Regions from separate parts of the Butyricicoccus porcorum genome, predicted to be linked through region 2. Evidence: predicted binding sites of a transcription regulator. Region 2 holds the regulator's gene; the other holds the start of a gene.

Region 1 (7,782 bases), 700 kb from region 2:
CGGAGTAGCCATAGGTGACACCGACAACGCGGTTCTTTTCCTTTGCGAGGGCAACCAGCTCTTCTGCCTCCTCAGAGGTGAAGCACAGCGGCTTCTCGCAGACAACGTGCAAACCTGCTTCCAGGGCAGCCTTGCAGACGGTGTAATGCATGCCGTTCGGGGTAGCGATGGAAACAGCCTCAATGCCGTCCTCACGCTTTGCCTCTTCCTCAAACATGGTCTTATAGTCCGGATAGCAGCGGTCCGGTGCGACACCCAGCTCTGCGGCAAACGCCATGCCGCGTTCCGGATTGATGTCAAATGCACCTGCAACCAGCTGGAAATTGTTGTCGCGCAGCGCTGCGGAACGATGAATGTAGCCGATCTGGCTGCCCTTGCCGCCGCCGACCATTGCCCAGCGAATCGGATGATCCAGTACCTTGGAACCGTTAATCATAGTCATTTCCTCCTCAAACTCAGAATCCCAAACGGACTCGCTTATGTCAGATTACATGCTTCACATTGTGTTTGCTCAGATTGTGTACGTTATTCAGATTGCGTAGCCGACCGACTTGAGATAATCCACGCTGCGCTTGACATCACGCAGGGACGTATCGGAGTTGCGCGGGTCACGCTCCTGTTCGATGGTAATGTAACCGCTGTAACCGATTTCCTCCAGTGTCCTCTTGATTGCCGGATAATCGAGCGCGCCGGTGCCGATCGGGCACATTGCGCCCTTGCCGCAGCCATCAAAGAAACGGATGTGCTCACCGAGAACTTCACGGTAAACCTTCTCATTGACATCCTTGAAATGGACATAATCCAGCTTGTCCTGATACTTTTTCAGGTACTCGACGGGATCCATGCCGGAGTAATACAGATGACCGGTGTCGAGGCAGAGGCCTGCAACCTCATACGGGATATCGCGGGTAATCCGCTCGATGTCGTCAGCGAATTCAATATACGTACCGGCATGCGGATGGATAACCGGGCGGACGCCCCAGCTGTTTGCGCGGTCGCAGACAGCGCGGACATTCCCGACGAATGCTGCCCATTCTTCGTCGTTCATGCGCGGTGCACGGTCGAAATGACCTGCCGCGAAGTCGCGCTCATCATGGCCCCAGTCCATGACAGTCAGGTACGGGGTCGGCCACTTCTGTCCCTCATGTACCGGCAGCTTCGGCATCTTCGGATCGGTAATCAGCTTGCAGATATCATCGACTGCCTGAAGGACGCTCGGCTGGTTGGCAGGATCGACAAGATCATGGAAAATCGTGCCAACGACAATGGCAAGACCGTTCTTCTCCAGTTCTGCCGCAACGGTATCGACGTCGTTCGGGATATATCCCCACGGGCCAAGCTCAATGGCACGGTAGCCTGCCTGGCTCGCCTCGGAAAGGACTCTCTGCCAAGGCGGCAGATACGGATTCTTTGGATCATCAACACCCCAGCAGCTCGGTGCTCCACAAATATTCATACTCATAGCTTACACACTCCTTATCATCCTCTAAGTCTTTGTTGCGGCAGAAAACACGGTATCTTGTTGTCACCCCATATATTCCCGGGTTTTTACACGATTTTACGTTTCTCCCGCTGTGTTTGTATCCTGTCTTCATTGATTGACTGTGTTGTTTTCCTGTGTTATGCTTTTATTATACTCCTATTTTAGCGGCTGACCTCTAGTAAGTTGTCTGGATGACCGCTTGTTTTGCCGTTATTCTGCACAAATTTCAGCTTCAATTTTTGAACACTACACTATCTTGTTGTCATTTGCGTGTGAAAGGAGCAAAAGCCCATGAACGAAGCGAACGCTGCCCTCGCAAACATCTTTGAAGGCAACCGTCTTCCCACACTGGTTTATGCAAACCGGCAGGACTACGGGCGCGAAAAACACGACCGCCCCATGCACGGGCACGACTCGCTTTGCGAGCTGCTGCTGTGTTATCGCGGCTTCGGCACCTATAATATCGATTCCTTTTCCTATATGATCCAGGAGGGCGATCTCATCTATTACAATGCGGGTGAGCTACACGAAGTCGTGTCCAATTATGACACGGAAATCGGCACATACTGCTTTGGCTTTTCTGATGTACACTTCCGCGGGATGCCGAAAAATCACTTCATCCCGCAGGACAGCCCGCATGTGCGTCCGTCACAGAGCATGTTCCGCTTCCTGCGCGATCTCGCGGAGCAGATTCTCGACCGCTATAACAGCAATCCGTTTGACCAGGTTACGGTACAGCTTTTGGGAGCATCCCTGCTCATGCTGGCGGCGCAGATGCCGACCACGCCGCAAGAAGAACATATCTCCGACACCGCTTCCCAACTGACCACCCGCATCAAGGAATACATCGATGCGCATTACACCGAACCGCTCAAGCTGGAGAATATTGCACAAGCTCTGTCGTGTTCTGTCCCCTATCTCGCGCACACGTTCAAGGACGCAACCGGCTACTCTCCCATCCAATATGCCATCCGCCGCCGCATCGGGCTTGCGCAGACGCTGCTGATCTCCAGCGACTACTCCGCAACGCGCATCGCGACCATGGTCGGCTATGACAACACGAACTATTTCAATTCACTGTTCACCCGCATTGTCGGCACCACGCCGATCCGATACCGCAAAAAATACCTCGAATCGCTGCACGGCGAGCGCGATCAGACCTGAATTAGCACTCTCTTATCGAGAGTGCTAATTTTAACAATTTTGTCACATTTTTTGCGAATTTTATTCACAATCCACTTCTATACTATAGTCATACAAAAAAAGAGCGCACCGAAAGTACAAACCACCGGGCGCAGAAGAAGGAAGGCGTGTCCCGTGACACAGTTCATCTTTACCTGTTGTTAGCACTTAGCTTATCTAATTGCTAGCACACCGTGCCATCCCCCCATTTTACTTCACATCACTTTGATTACTTTATTACGAAAGGACAATGACTTATGTTTGGAATGATTCCGTTTGAATACCGTGACCACAATCTGTTTAACGCATTTGACAACTTCGAGCGCAGCTTCTTCGGCAACAGCAATGTTGACCTGCCTGCATTTCGCACCGATATCCGCGACGCGGGTGACAAGTATCTGCTCGACGCCGAATTGCCGGGCTTCAACAAGGAAGACATCAGCCTCGACATCAAGGATGGCATCCTGACCATTTCTGCCGAGCACAACGAAAGCAATGACCAGAAGGACGACAATGGCAACTACATCCGCCGCGAACGCCGTTACGGTTCGTTCCGCCGTTCCTTCGACATCTCCGGCATTGATGAGAATGCAATTTCCGCATCCTATCAGAACGGCATCCTTCAGCTGACCCTCCCGAAGGCACAGCAGGTTCTGCCGCAGAGTCACCGGATTGCCATTGAGTAAGTTTTTCTTCCTACAATCTTTTGGATCTCATTACCACCTCCATGCATTGATATGAAAGAGGAGCAGGTTTCCGTTTTCCCGGTTACCTGCTCTTCTTATTTGCCTTATTTTACCGTCTTTTTCTGATGATACACAAAAAACAGTGCTGCCGCGACAAGCAGAACGGCAACCAGCACATACAGGAAGCACATGCCGCCGCGAATTCCGATGTGGTCGGCAATCGTGCCGATGGCGCTCTGTGTCAATGCCGCGCCGATGCCCGGAATGGCAATGAACATACCCATGCACATCGGGTATTTCTCCATCAGGTTTTCGCTTCCGCCCAGTGCCGTGCCGTACATGCCTGCCATGAACAGGCCGAGGCCGATCGCACTGACCGTCATCGGAACCAGCGTATGGCTCATCATCAGCCCGGTAAAGCACACTGCGACACCGAGCGACATCACCGCAATCATATGGTGCGGGCGGAACCGCGTGGACAGCCAGGCGCTTGCAAACCGCCCGACCAACAGGGCTCCCCAGAGCGCAGTTGCCAGCAGCTGTGCCGTCGATTCCTTCGCGACGCCGGAATCGACAAAATAAGTGACCAGCCAGCCCATGACCGAGCCCTCAATGGCAAGATAGCTCATGATAAGCGCTGCGCACAGCCAGAATATTTTTGTGCGGAAAAAGCCGAAGTCTACTGTTCCGCTGTCCTCGTTGCTTACAGAATCCTCCGGTCTGATCTCAACGCGCATGCCATGCAGAAACATCACAATACCGACTGCAATTGTGATGGCAAATGCCAGACGCCATGATGTGCCGCACACCATGGCGACCAGCGGCGCCGCACAGGCACCGACAGCAAAAAATGCCTGCGCCAGATTGAGCAGGCTCGCATTGCTGCCTGACATCGTGCTGACAAGCTGGTTTCCAAAATTGCACGTGCTGCCCTTGCAGATGCCGGTGAGCAGCATGGCAAACAACAGTACAAACGGATTGCCTGTCACCATCATCAGTGCGAGTCCGACAAACGCCAGAATGCCGAAGCCAAGATAAACTGCCTTGACGGAAAGCCGCTGTGCAATCATGCTGACACACACACCGGTAACCAGATAGCCAATCTGCTGCGCGGACATCATCAGTCCGCCAATGCGGTAACTGATGCCATAGTCCGCCTTGATGGACGGCAGTGCCGAACCGATCAGAATCAAATACAGTCCCATTGAAAAATATGCAATGAAAAAGTCGTAAATCAGGTAACGCTGCCGTTTCGACATATCTTTCAGTCTTTTTCCCTTCATGTTTCTTTCCTCCCCTTCTGTTGCGATTATATCACGGCGGAATACGGGAAGTCTATCACAATATCGACATATCACTGGTACAAAACCGGATAAAAAACGGACGGACTCCAAAGGAATCCGTCCGCTGTCGTTTATTCAATGCTCTGTCTGCCGTCGAGCGCACGCATCAGCGTGACCTCGTCGATATATTCCAGCTGACCGCCGACCGGAATGCCATATGCCAGACGGCTGATGCGGATGTGGAACGGCTTTAACAGCCGCGCCAGATACATCGCTGTCGCTTCACCCTCCGTGTCCGGATTGGTTGCCAGGATAACCTCCTGGATGTCCTCCTCCGCGACGCGGTGCAGCAACTCACGAATGCGCAAATCATCCGGGCCGATGTGGTTGAGCGGCGAAATTGTGCCGTGCAGCACGTGGTACAGCCCATGATATTCGCGCGTCTTCTCGAACGCCAGTACATCCTTCGGGTCGGCAACCACGCAGATGGTATGCGTGTCGCGCGCCGGATCGGAACAGATCGGGCACAGCGCCTCATCCGTCAAATTCTGGCATTTCGGGCACAGGTGTACGGTCTGCTTGGCATTGGTAATTGCCTGTGCCAGCGCATCCGCCTGTTCCTTCGGCAGGTTGAGCACATGAAACGCCAGCCGCTGTGCCGTCTTGCGCCCGATGCCGGGCAGCTTGGCAAACTCATCGATCAGCGTTTCCACCGATGGTGCAAAAAATTTCATGGATGCTTAAAACATGCCCGGCATACCGCCGCCGGTCGCCTGACGCATGATTGCCGCGCTCTCCTCATCTGCGGTCTTGAGCGCCTGATTGACTGCCGTGACAATCAGATCCTCCAGCATTTCGATGTCATCCGGGTCAACAACCTCCGGGTTGAGCTTCAGGCTGACAATCTCATTGGAGCCCTTGACCACCGCGGTGACAGCGCCGCCGCCGGAGGTCGCGGTATATTCCTTCTGCCCCAGCTCTTCCTGTGCCTTGACCATTTCCTCCTGCATCTTCTGTGCCTTCTTAATCATGGCGTTCATGTTCATTCCGCCCATGCCGCCCATAGCGCCGCCTCTGCCGGCCATGCCGCGGCTCTTAAAACCCTTTGCCATTGATATATCCTCCTGTCAATCGTCTATTTCACATGCAATATCCAACTCTCCGGCGCGCCGGATGATATCGTCAACCGGGTTTGCCTTTGTGGACAGCGCACTGACATTGCTTTCTTCCAGTACCTTTACGCGATAGTCCCTGCCCATAACCGTCTGTGCGGCCTGCGCCAGCGCCTGCTTGACGCTGGTCTCGTTGCACAGCTCATACGTAAACGAATCCTCGCACACAACCAGCAGGTCTTTGCCATGCAGCACACCTTTGGCAAAGGTCAGCTGTGCGAATTTGCTCATCGGCAGCAGCTTTTTTGCCGCCAGCGTGATGTCATTCCATTGCGGGCTGCATTCCAGCTTTTCCGGCTGCTTTGGTTTTGCAGGCACCTGCGCGGGTGCATCCATGTCGTCCCAAAGCGGCATGTCTTCATCGCCCGGGGGCGGTGCGTCCAGATCCGACGGAAACCCGTCGTCCGATGGCTGCTGTGCCGCAGGCGCAGCAGCCATAACAGGCACACCGTGCGCGAGCTTTTCCTCCAGCGCATCCACACGCCCGCTCAGCGTATCGTAATCCTCCGCCGTCAGCTGGCACAGCCGCACGACACACAGCTCCGCTTCTATGCGGCGGTTGGCCGCATGCGGCATGCGCGTGAGCGCCTCCTGCAAAATACCGGTATACGCGAGCAGACGCGACGCAGGTACGCCTTCACACAGGCGCTGTACCGTTTTGAGCGAATACGCCGGGGACAGAAGCGTGGAAACATCGCTTTTGCTGGTCTTGACAAGCAGCATGTCGCGGATCAGCCCGAGCAACTGGTCGAGCACCGCACCCAGCTCACGCCCGGCAGTATAGCTCTCCGCCAGCTGGCCGATGGCCGCCGTCAGATCACCCGTCAGGATGTGCTGCATCAGATCAACTGCTGTGTCACCCGCCAGAATTCCGACGCCGGACGCCACATGTTCCTCATCAATCGGCTCACTGCTGCCCGCAGCGGCGCGGTCGAGAATGGACAGTGCGTCGCGCAGCGCACCATCCGCCAGCCGCGCAATCATGCGCGCGCCGCCTTCGGTCAGCGCGATGTGCTCCTGCTCCGCGATTTCAGTCAGTCGGTGCGCGATATCGTGCGGCGAAATGCGGCGGAAATCAAACCGCTGGCAGCGCGATAAAATCGTCGCAGGGACTTTATTGATCTCCGTCGTCGCCAGAATGAACAGCACATGCGCCGGCGGCTCTTCGAGCGTCTTGAGCAGCGCGTTAAACGCGCCCTGTGACAGCATGTGCACCTCGTCGATGATGTACACGCGCATTTTGACCGATGCCGGCGTATAGCGCGTCTCGTCACGGATGTCGCGGATGTTGTCGACGCCGTTATTGGATGCCGCGTCAATTTCCACAACATCGAGCACGCTGCCGTCGAGAATACCGCGGCAGGATGGGCATTCGCCGCACGGATCGCCGTTTTGCAGGTTGGTGCAGTTGACCGCGCGCGCCAAAATTTTGGCGCAGGTGGTCTTGCCGGTGCCGCGCGTCCCGGTAAACAGATAGGCATGCGACAGGCGCCCGCTCTCCAGCTGTGCGCGCAGCGTATCGGTGATATGCTGCTGTCCCACAACGTCGGCGAACCGGGTCGGGCGCCATTTGCGGTACAATGCCTGGTACATGCGTCTCTCCTCTCCCGAAAATCGGAAAAACGGGCAATCGAAATTGCCCGTTTGTTTGCTGTTTCGCATGGAGAGAACGGTGCTCCGCGCGACCGCGCACCGGCCGTTGAACGAAACGTAATACCTGGTACCCGTACCGTCCGGCTCAGACTCGGTGTTCCCGCGGCACACACCGGGTTCTGCTTAATGCTGCTCGGTTCCCCGCCTGACATGGTTCACAGTCCGATGTTGCGCAGGACCGAATCTTCATCGCCTTCCGATCCGGGTCAAACAATACACGCGCCGCCCGCGGGCCGGGATTCACCCCTGCTATAGCGGATTGCAGGTACAGGACACCGCTGCCGTCCCGGCTAGCGCAGCCACGCGGAGCATCGTTTTCCCAC
Region 2 (7,782 bases):
CGCGGTGCGGACATCGTCAATCACGCCGGTCATTTCCTCCGTTGCGGACTGTGTAACCTCTGCGCCATTGCTCTCCAACAGCTTGCGGTAATTCGCCTGACAGTCCTTGATGGTGGAACCGGTGGCGACAATCTGATACTGTGCCATGTTGACCATGCCGTACTGCTTGACCAGTCCCGCATTGTCCTTGAGCGCGACGGTATACGTCGGCTGGCCTTCGATCATCAGCAGAATCGGGAAGGTCGCGTCATAATTGAGGTGCTGTACGACGCCCTCTGCGCTCTCCATTGCGGAAAATTCCTCCGCGCCTGCGATTTCATAAAATTCCGTTTCGCGCGTGCGCAAATTGGTAAAGATAAAGCCGATATTGGATTCATCGCTCACAACCGAAGTCACGCCGGTGTAAATATACAGGTCATTGCCCTTCGGGATGTAGTTATAACCCTCTGTCGTGCGCACAACGCCCTTCTGACCGACCACCGAGTTGATCCAGCCGTTCTGATAGCTGCCATACCAGTCATACTGCTGCATGATAATTTGCGGGCTGTATACGTTGTCAATCCAGTCGGGGATATCGCCCCGTTCATAGCGCGTGCATTCACCCGTCACCGGGTCGACCGTAATGACACCCTTGACATCCGTTCCGCTGAACAGCATGATTTTATGCTCCAGCACCGGGTAAACCCAATATGGATTGCCCGATTCATCCAGCTCAAAATGCGGGTCGCCCAGCATGTCACATGGATAGTTGAACCGGACATGCCGCAGCAGGTTGTCATTGAAATATGCCTGCTGGGAATATTTGATGCCCTTGCCGTCTTCCAGCCGGACAATTTTGGTATTCTGTGTTTTCATATCGACGGTAATATAGGCCGGAATGCCGGTGCTGCGGTTCATAAACCATTTGACAAAGCCGACATAATCCAGCGGCTGGACGCGCACCGGCGCACCCGCAACCGTCACCTGATAGGTATCATACAGCTCGAACTGCGAGACCTCATCGACCAGATTACCGAGCGCACGGTTTGCCAGACGCGATGCGCTGTCCTTGTCCAGCAGCGGCACATTGTCAATCGTCGGCGTATATTCCTCGATTTGCTTCTGTTCAATCGAATCCTGCATCAGCGATGCATACTGATGTGACTGCAAAATCGGGCTGGACAGCAGGGCCAGCGCAAAAAAGGCCACAACGCCAACGCCGATCACTGCCGTGCACACCCGGCGCAGGTTGGACGCAAACGAACCCCTACACAGCGCACTGGTCAGCACCATCAGGATAAGCAGGTTTTCCCCTGCGAACGCCCAGAAGCCTGTGCTCTGAATATTGATCGCAGGCAGCGAGACATAGAACTGCACCAGCAACTGGAGGACAAACAGCACGGCTGTCAGCACAATGCGGCTGGCTTTGGTCTTCTCCTGCGGTTTTTTGTGATTCTTCTTTTTGTCGCGGAACTGGCGGAGCTGTTCCTTCCAGTTTTTCTTTGGCGGCTGATTCCCAAACGGGCCCTGCCCAAACGGATTTTCCCCAAACGGGCTTTGTTGCCCAAAGAAATCGTTGTTGTTCATCATGTTTCCTCCCTCTCTCCCCGGGGAATGTTCCTCCGGGTAAGTTTACCCCTATGGTACTATATTTGGACAAACAAGTCAATTTTGTGTAGGAAAAAGCGGGGGTTCGCCGCGCGAAAAAGCCGCCCGTCGTGGGCGGCTTTTGCTGTGTCATCAGTCCTTTTTGCCGAACAGATCCTTCATCTTGTCGCGGAACGACTTGCGGCCCGGATGGTTCTGCGGCGTATCGCTGTCCTCCAGCTCACGCAGCAGTTCCTTTTGTTTGTCGTTCAGGTTCTTCGGTATCTCGAGCGTGACCTTGACATACTGGTCGCCGCGGCCGCGCCCGTTGACCATCTGGATGCCCTTGCCGCGCATGCGGAAGACGGTACCCGGCTGGGTGCCTGCCGGCATGCTGTATTCCACCTTGCCGTCAATCGTCGGAACAATCAGCTTTTCACCGAGGCATGCCTGTGCATACGAAATCGGAACCTCACACCATACGTCATACCCATCGCGCTGGAACAGCGGATGCGGACGAATGGATACGGTGACAATGACATCGCCTGCCGGGCCGCCGTTGGTGCCTGCGCCGCCCTGACCGCGCAGTGCGACACTCTGACCGTCATCGATGCCCGCCGGGATGGAGACCTTCAGCGTGCGCGAACGGCGCTCCGTACCGGTACCGTGGCACTTCTTACACGGCTTCTTGATGATCTTGCCCGTGCCGCGGCAGTTGGAGCACGGCGAAGAGCTGGAGAATGCGCCGAACGGCGTTCTCTGGGTCTGCTGTACCGTGCCGGTGCCGTGACAGGTCGGACAGGTTTCCGGAGTATAGCCCTTTTCCGCGCCCGTGCCGCCGCATTCGGTGCACTTCTCGACGCGGTCAATCGTGATTTCCTTTTCACAGCCGAATACCGCTTCCTCAAAGCTCAGTACGACAGATCGGCGGATGGACTCACCCTGACGCGGTGCATTCGCGCGGCTCTGGCGCGAAGAACCACCGAAACCGCCGCCGAAAAAGCTGCCGAAAATGTCGCCGAGGTCGACGTCTTCAAAGCCGCCGAAGCCGCCTGCGCCCTGTCCTGCGCCATAGTTCGGATCGACACCCGCGAAACCAAACTGGTCGTAACGCGCGCGCTTCTCCTTGTCGGAGAGGATTTCATATGCCTCTCCGGCTTCCTTGAACTTGTCTGCGGCTTCCGGGTTATCTTTATTCAGATCGGGGTGATATTTTTTTGCCAGCTTGCGGTACGCCTTTTTGATCTCGTCATCGGTCGCACCCTTGCTGACGCCAAGCACCTCGTAATAGTCTCTTTTATCAGCCATATGCTATGACCCTCCTGCAAATGTAAGGGGCGAACCGGGATGAACCGTGTCGCCGGAATAAATGAGGTTATCTTGCGGCTGCCGGAATGCACATGTTTTTCTCATCCGAACAGCCGACAAGGCAGGTTGAATCCCAACCTGCCTGCCGTCTTGTTTCTATTGGATTACTTGTCGTCAGAAACATCCTTGAAATCTGCATCATAATATTGCTCGCCGTTTGCACCGGTCTGTGCACCGCCCTGTGCGCCGCCTGCAAAGTCGTTCGGGTCAGCACCCTGCGGATTTGCCTGCTGGTACATCTTTGCGGAGATTTCCTGGAACTTGCCCATCAGGCTGTCAGATGCTGCCTTGATCGCATCGGTGTCGGTGCCCTTGAGTGCATCCTTGACCTTGGTGATCTCAGCCTCAACAGCGGACTTATCCGCCGCGTCGACCTTATCGCCCAGCTCGCTCAGCGTGTTCTCGCACTGGAAGACCAGCTGCTCCGCATTGTTGCGGATTTCAACCTGCTCCTTGCGCTTCTTATCCTCTTCTGCGAACTTCTCCGCTTCCTCAACTGCCTTGTTGATCTCGTCATCCGACAGGTTGGTCGATGCGGTGATGGTGATCTTCTGCTCCTTGCCGGTGCCCAGATCCTTTGCGGATACGTTTACGATGCCGTTTGCATCGATGTCGAACGTAACCTCGATCTGCGGCACGCCGCGGCGTGCCGGAGCAATGCCATCCAGATTGAAGCGGCCAAGGGTCTTGTTGTCAGCTGCCATCTCACGCTCGCCCTGGAGGACATGAATCTCAACGGACGGCTGGTTGTCAGCTGCGGTGGAGAAGATCTGGCTCTTCTTGGTCGGGATGGTGGTGTTGCGGTCGATCAGCTTGGTGCATACGCCGCCAAGGGTCTCAATGCCGAGGGACAGCGGGGTGACATCCAGCAGCAGGACGTCCTTGACATCGCCGCCGAGTACGCCGCCCTGAATAGCTGCGCCAACTGCGACACATTCATCCGGGTTGATGCCCTTGAATGCATCCTTGCCGGTGATCTTCTTAACGGCTTCCTGAACCGCCGGGATACGGGTGGAACCGCCGACCAGCAGGATCTTGGACAGGTCGCCAGCGGACAGGCCTGCGTCGCTCATTGCCTGGTTAACCGGGCCCATGGTTGCTTCAACAAGGTCATGGGTCAGTTCATTGAACTTTGCGCGGGACAGTGTCAGCTCCAGATGCTTCGGGCCGGTTGCGTCCGCGGTGATATACGGCTGGGAAATGGTGGTGGTTGCGACACCGGACAGCTCGATCTTTGCCTTCTCAGCAGCTTCCTTCAGGCGCTGCATTGCCATCTTGTCGCCGCGCAGGTCGATGCCGTTGGATTTCTGGAACTCAGAAGCCATCCAGTCGATGATGCGCTGGTCGAAGTCATCGCCGCCGAGGTGGTTGTTGCCTGCGGTTGCCAGAACTTCCAGAACGCCGTCGCCGATTTCCAGAATGGAGACATCGAACGTACCGCCGCCGAGGTCATAGACCATGATCTTCTGCTCCGATTCCTTATCTACACCGTAAGCCAGTGCAGCTGCGGTCGGCTCGTTGATGATACGCTTGACGTCCAGGCCTGCAATTCTGCCTGCGTCCTTGGTTGCCTGACGCTGTGCGTCAGTGAAGTATGCCGGAACCGTGATAACTGCCTCGGTAACCGGAGAGCCGATGTAGGCTTCCGCATCCGCCTTCAGCTTTTGCAGGATCATTGCAGAAACTTCCTGCGGGGAATACTTCTTGTCGTCGATGGCAACACGGTAATCCGAGCCCATGTGACGCTTGATGGAAATGATGGTGCGGTCTGCATTGGTGACAGCCTGGTTCTTTGCGGTCTGGCCGACAATGCGCTCGCCCTGCTTATTGAATGCTACGACAGACGGGGTGGTTCTTGCACCTTCGCTGTTCGGGATGACGACAGCCTCGCCGCCTTCCATGACAGCGACACAAGAGTTTGTAGTACCTAAGTCAATGCCGATAATCTTGCCCATGATAAGTTCCTCCTATTTAGAAAAGATGTTATTTTACAAAGAATTCAGTTTGCGACCTTGACCATCGCCGTGCGGATGATCTTGTCGCCGTGACGGAAGCCCTTCTGGAAGCATTCTACAATGCTGTTCTCCTCGAGGTCTTCGTCTTCGATATGCATGACCGCGTTGTGTACGGTCGGATCGAATGCGGAGCCGGGCTCCGCGGTGATGATTTCGACGCCGAGCGATTCGAGCGCAGACTCAAACTGCCGTGCTGTCATTTCGACGCCCTTTTTATATTCGGTATCGGCGGTTTCCTGCGCCAGCGCACGCTCCAGATTGTCATAAATCGGAAGGATGGCGGACAGGGCCTTTCCGGTTGCCTCCGAGCGGATCATATCGCGTTCCTTTACGACGCGCTTGCGGAAGTTGTCGTATTCGGCAGCCATGCGCATATAGCGGTCATTCAGCTCATCAAACTGCTTTTGCAGTTTTTCCTCTGCGGTCAGCTCTTTTTTTTCTTCGGCCGATTCCGCCTCAGCAGCTCCGGCAGCCTTTTCCGCCTGCGCAGCCGCTGCGGTTTCCGCTTCCTGCTGAACGGTTTCCTGCTCTACGCTGTCTTTGGTTTCCATGTGTGGTCGTTCCTCCTCCATCGCCGCCATGCCGCGGCGGGGTAATCATATGCTATGCAACTGCATGCTAGTCTTCGTCGAAAAAGGTCTCGGCAATCAAACGATTGAGCCCTTTGGAGAACAGCGCCAGCCGTGCGGACAGCTTCGCGTAATCCATTCGGGTCGGGCCGACGATCCCGATCAGGCCGCGTCCGACTGAGCCGATGTTATAGGTCGCATAGACCATGCTCGCGTTCTGCATCGGTCCCTTGCCGTTTTCCGGCCCGATGGTGATGCGCACGCCGTCGATGTCGCGGGTAAACGCCCGCAGGGCAGGCATGTTGCTTTCATCCGAGATGAAATCCAGCAGCTCCTGTGCCTTGTGCACATCCCTATATTCCGGATATGCCAGCAGCTTGGAGGCACCCTGCAAAAATACCTTCTGTTCGCTCATCTCCTCGATGAACTCATTGAGAAATTCTGCAACCAGTGTCAGCAGTGCGGTGACACCTGCGGCGCGGCGGACGATGTCGAACCGTTCCGGCGTGATGGCATCGATCGGGATGCCGGTCAGCGTCTGGTTGAGCACATAAGTCAGCAGCTCCGCCTCATCCGCTGTCACCGGAGCCGCAGTGCGCAACATCTTGTTTTTGACAACGCCGCTGTCGGTGACGGCAACGATGACAAAATCCACCGGGCTGACTGAGATAATCTGGAATTTCCGGATGGTGACGCGCTGCATCACCGGCGTGACGGCGAGCGTCGTATAATCGGTCAGATTGGAAATCAGCTTGCCGGCCTCAGACACCATGCGGTCAAGCTCCTTGACCTTGAGCTTCATAACCGAATTGATGCGGTCGACGTCAGCGGCGGTCAGATTTGGCTGACCCATCAGCTCATCGACATACAGGCGATAGCCTGCGGGCGACGGAATGCGTCCGGCAGAGGTGTGCGGTTTTTCCAGATAGCCCATTTCCTCCAGCTCGCTCATCTCATTGCGGATGGTAGCGGAAGAAAATCCAAGCTCCGGACGGCTCGCAATCGCCTTGGAGCCAACCGGCTCTGCCGTGCGAATATAATCGCCGATGATTGTCTTTAAGATCAGTTTTTTTCGTGCGGACAGCTCCACGGTGTTCACCTCCTGATGATTCCGGGTGCTTTAGCACTGTCTTGCTTTGAGTGTTAGCACTCAACCTCTCTGAGTGCTAAATACAAGATACCACCCGTCCCCCGCAATGTCAAGGAAAAGCCGGGGAAATTCTGTGAATAATTTGTGAATGTTGAAAATTGCTGTAAAATTGACCGTTTGGGGCAGAATTTCCCGGCGGGATTTGGGCAGTTTTTCAAATCAGGTGTCTGTTCCCTGCGCGCGCCGGTTTCACGGCGCGAGCCAGACCCGCAGAAGGAGCCGCTTGGATTGCACGAACCGGTTCCGTCTCTCCTCTGTGCGCGTCGGCACTACTTTTTCCGTTGTTTTTATGCGCAATTTCCGTTGTCCAGCACGAAATGCTATGATATACTAGTATTTACGATAAAACGGCGGGCATACCTGCCGCCGTGAACGCCTGCCGCAGAGCAGCTTCTCCTGCTGTGCGGCGCAAAAGGAGCAATCATGAAAGACCAATCTCTCATCCGCAATTTTTCGATTGTGGCGCACATCGACCACGGCAAATCCACGCTGGCTGACCGCCTGCTGGAACAATGCCATACCGTTACCCAGCGCGAAATGGAAAGCCAGCTGCTGGACAATATGGATCTGGAACGTGAGCGCGGCATTACGATCAAAGCCCGTGCCGTGCGCATGGACTATGAAGCGCAGGACGGGAAAACATATCAGATGAACCTGATCGACACGCCCGGCCATGTCGACTTCAATTATGAGGTATCGCGCTCACTCGCTGCATGTGAAGGCGCTGTACTCGTCGTCGATGCCACGCAGGGCATTGAGGCACAGACACTCGCCAACACCTATCTCGCCATCGAGCACGGTCTGGAGGTTCTGCCGGTCGTCAATAAAATCGATCTGCCGTCCGCTGACCCGGCGCGCGCCAAGCATGAAATCGAGGATATCATCGGCATACCCGCAGAGGATGCGCCGGAGGTCTCTGCCAAAATGGGTATCAATATTGAAGAAGTGCTCGAACGCATTGTCAGCGATATCCCTGCGCCGGATGGCGATCCGGATGCACCGCTGCGCGCCCTCATCTTCGACAGCCAGTATGATACCTATCGCGGCGTCATTGTCTATGTCCGCGTTATGGAAGGCTGCATCAAGCCCGGCATGAAGGTTTCCATGATGGCGA

Evidence for each region. The regulator HrcA, encoded in region 2, represses chaperone genes, less so after heat shock. The targets are predictions, from matches to a motif close to TGTTAGCACTCNNNNNNNNNGAGTGCTAACA.
Region 1: ACLM7Z_RS07205 (Hsp20/alpha crystallin family protein) is a predicted target of HrcA. The motif match lies at 2,825-2,855, and genes of this name have one in related genera.

The regions. Positions count from the first base shown of each region.
Region 1 is NZ_CP178353.1:1,482,356-1,490,137, reverse strand. Features, by position in the region: gene ACLM7Z_RS07220 (Gfo/Idh/MocA family protein) at 1-436, opposite strand, end outside; gene ACLM7Z_RS07215 (sugar phosphate isomerase/epimerase family protein) at 530-1,462, opposite strand; gene ACLM7Z_RS07210 (AraC family transcriptional regulator) at 1,775-2,647, shown strand; gene ACLM7Z_RS07205 (Hsp20/alpha crystallin family protein) at 2,923-3,351, shown strand; gene ACLM7Z_RS07200 (MFS transporter) at 3,456-4,634, opposite strand; gene recR (recombination mediator RecR) at 4,766-5,368, opposite strand; gene ACLM7Z_RS07190 (YbaB/EbfC family nucleoid-associated protein) at 5,375-5,746, opposite strand; gene dnaX (DNA polymerase III subunit gamma/tau) at 5,762-7,399, opposite strand; RNA gene ffs (signal recognition particle sRNA large type) at 7,492-7,758, opposite strand.
Region 2 is NZ_CP178353.1:784,671-792,452, forward strand. Features, by position in the region: gene ACLM7Z_RS03805 (CvpA family protein) at 1-1,569, opposite strand, end outside; gene dnaJ (molecular chaperone DnaJ) at 1,720-2,874, opposite strand; gene dnaK (molecular chaperone DnaK) at 3,039-4,889, opposite strand; gene grpE (nucleotide exchange factor GrpE) at 4,934-5,530, opposite strand; gene hrcA (heat-inducible transcriptional repressor HrcA) at 5,568-6,608, opposite strand; gene lepA (translation elongation factor 4) at 7,092-7,782, shown strand, end outside.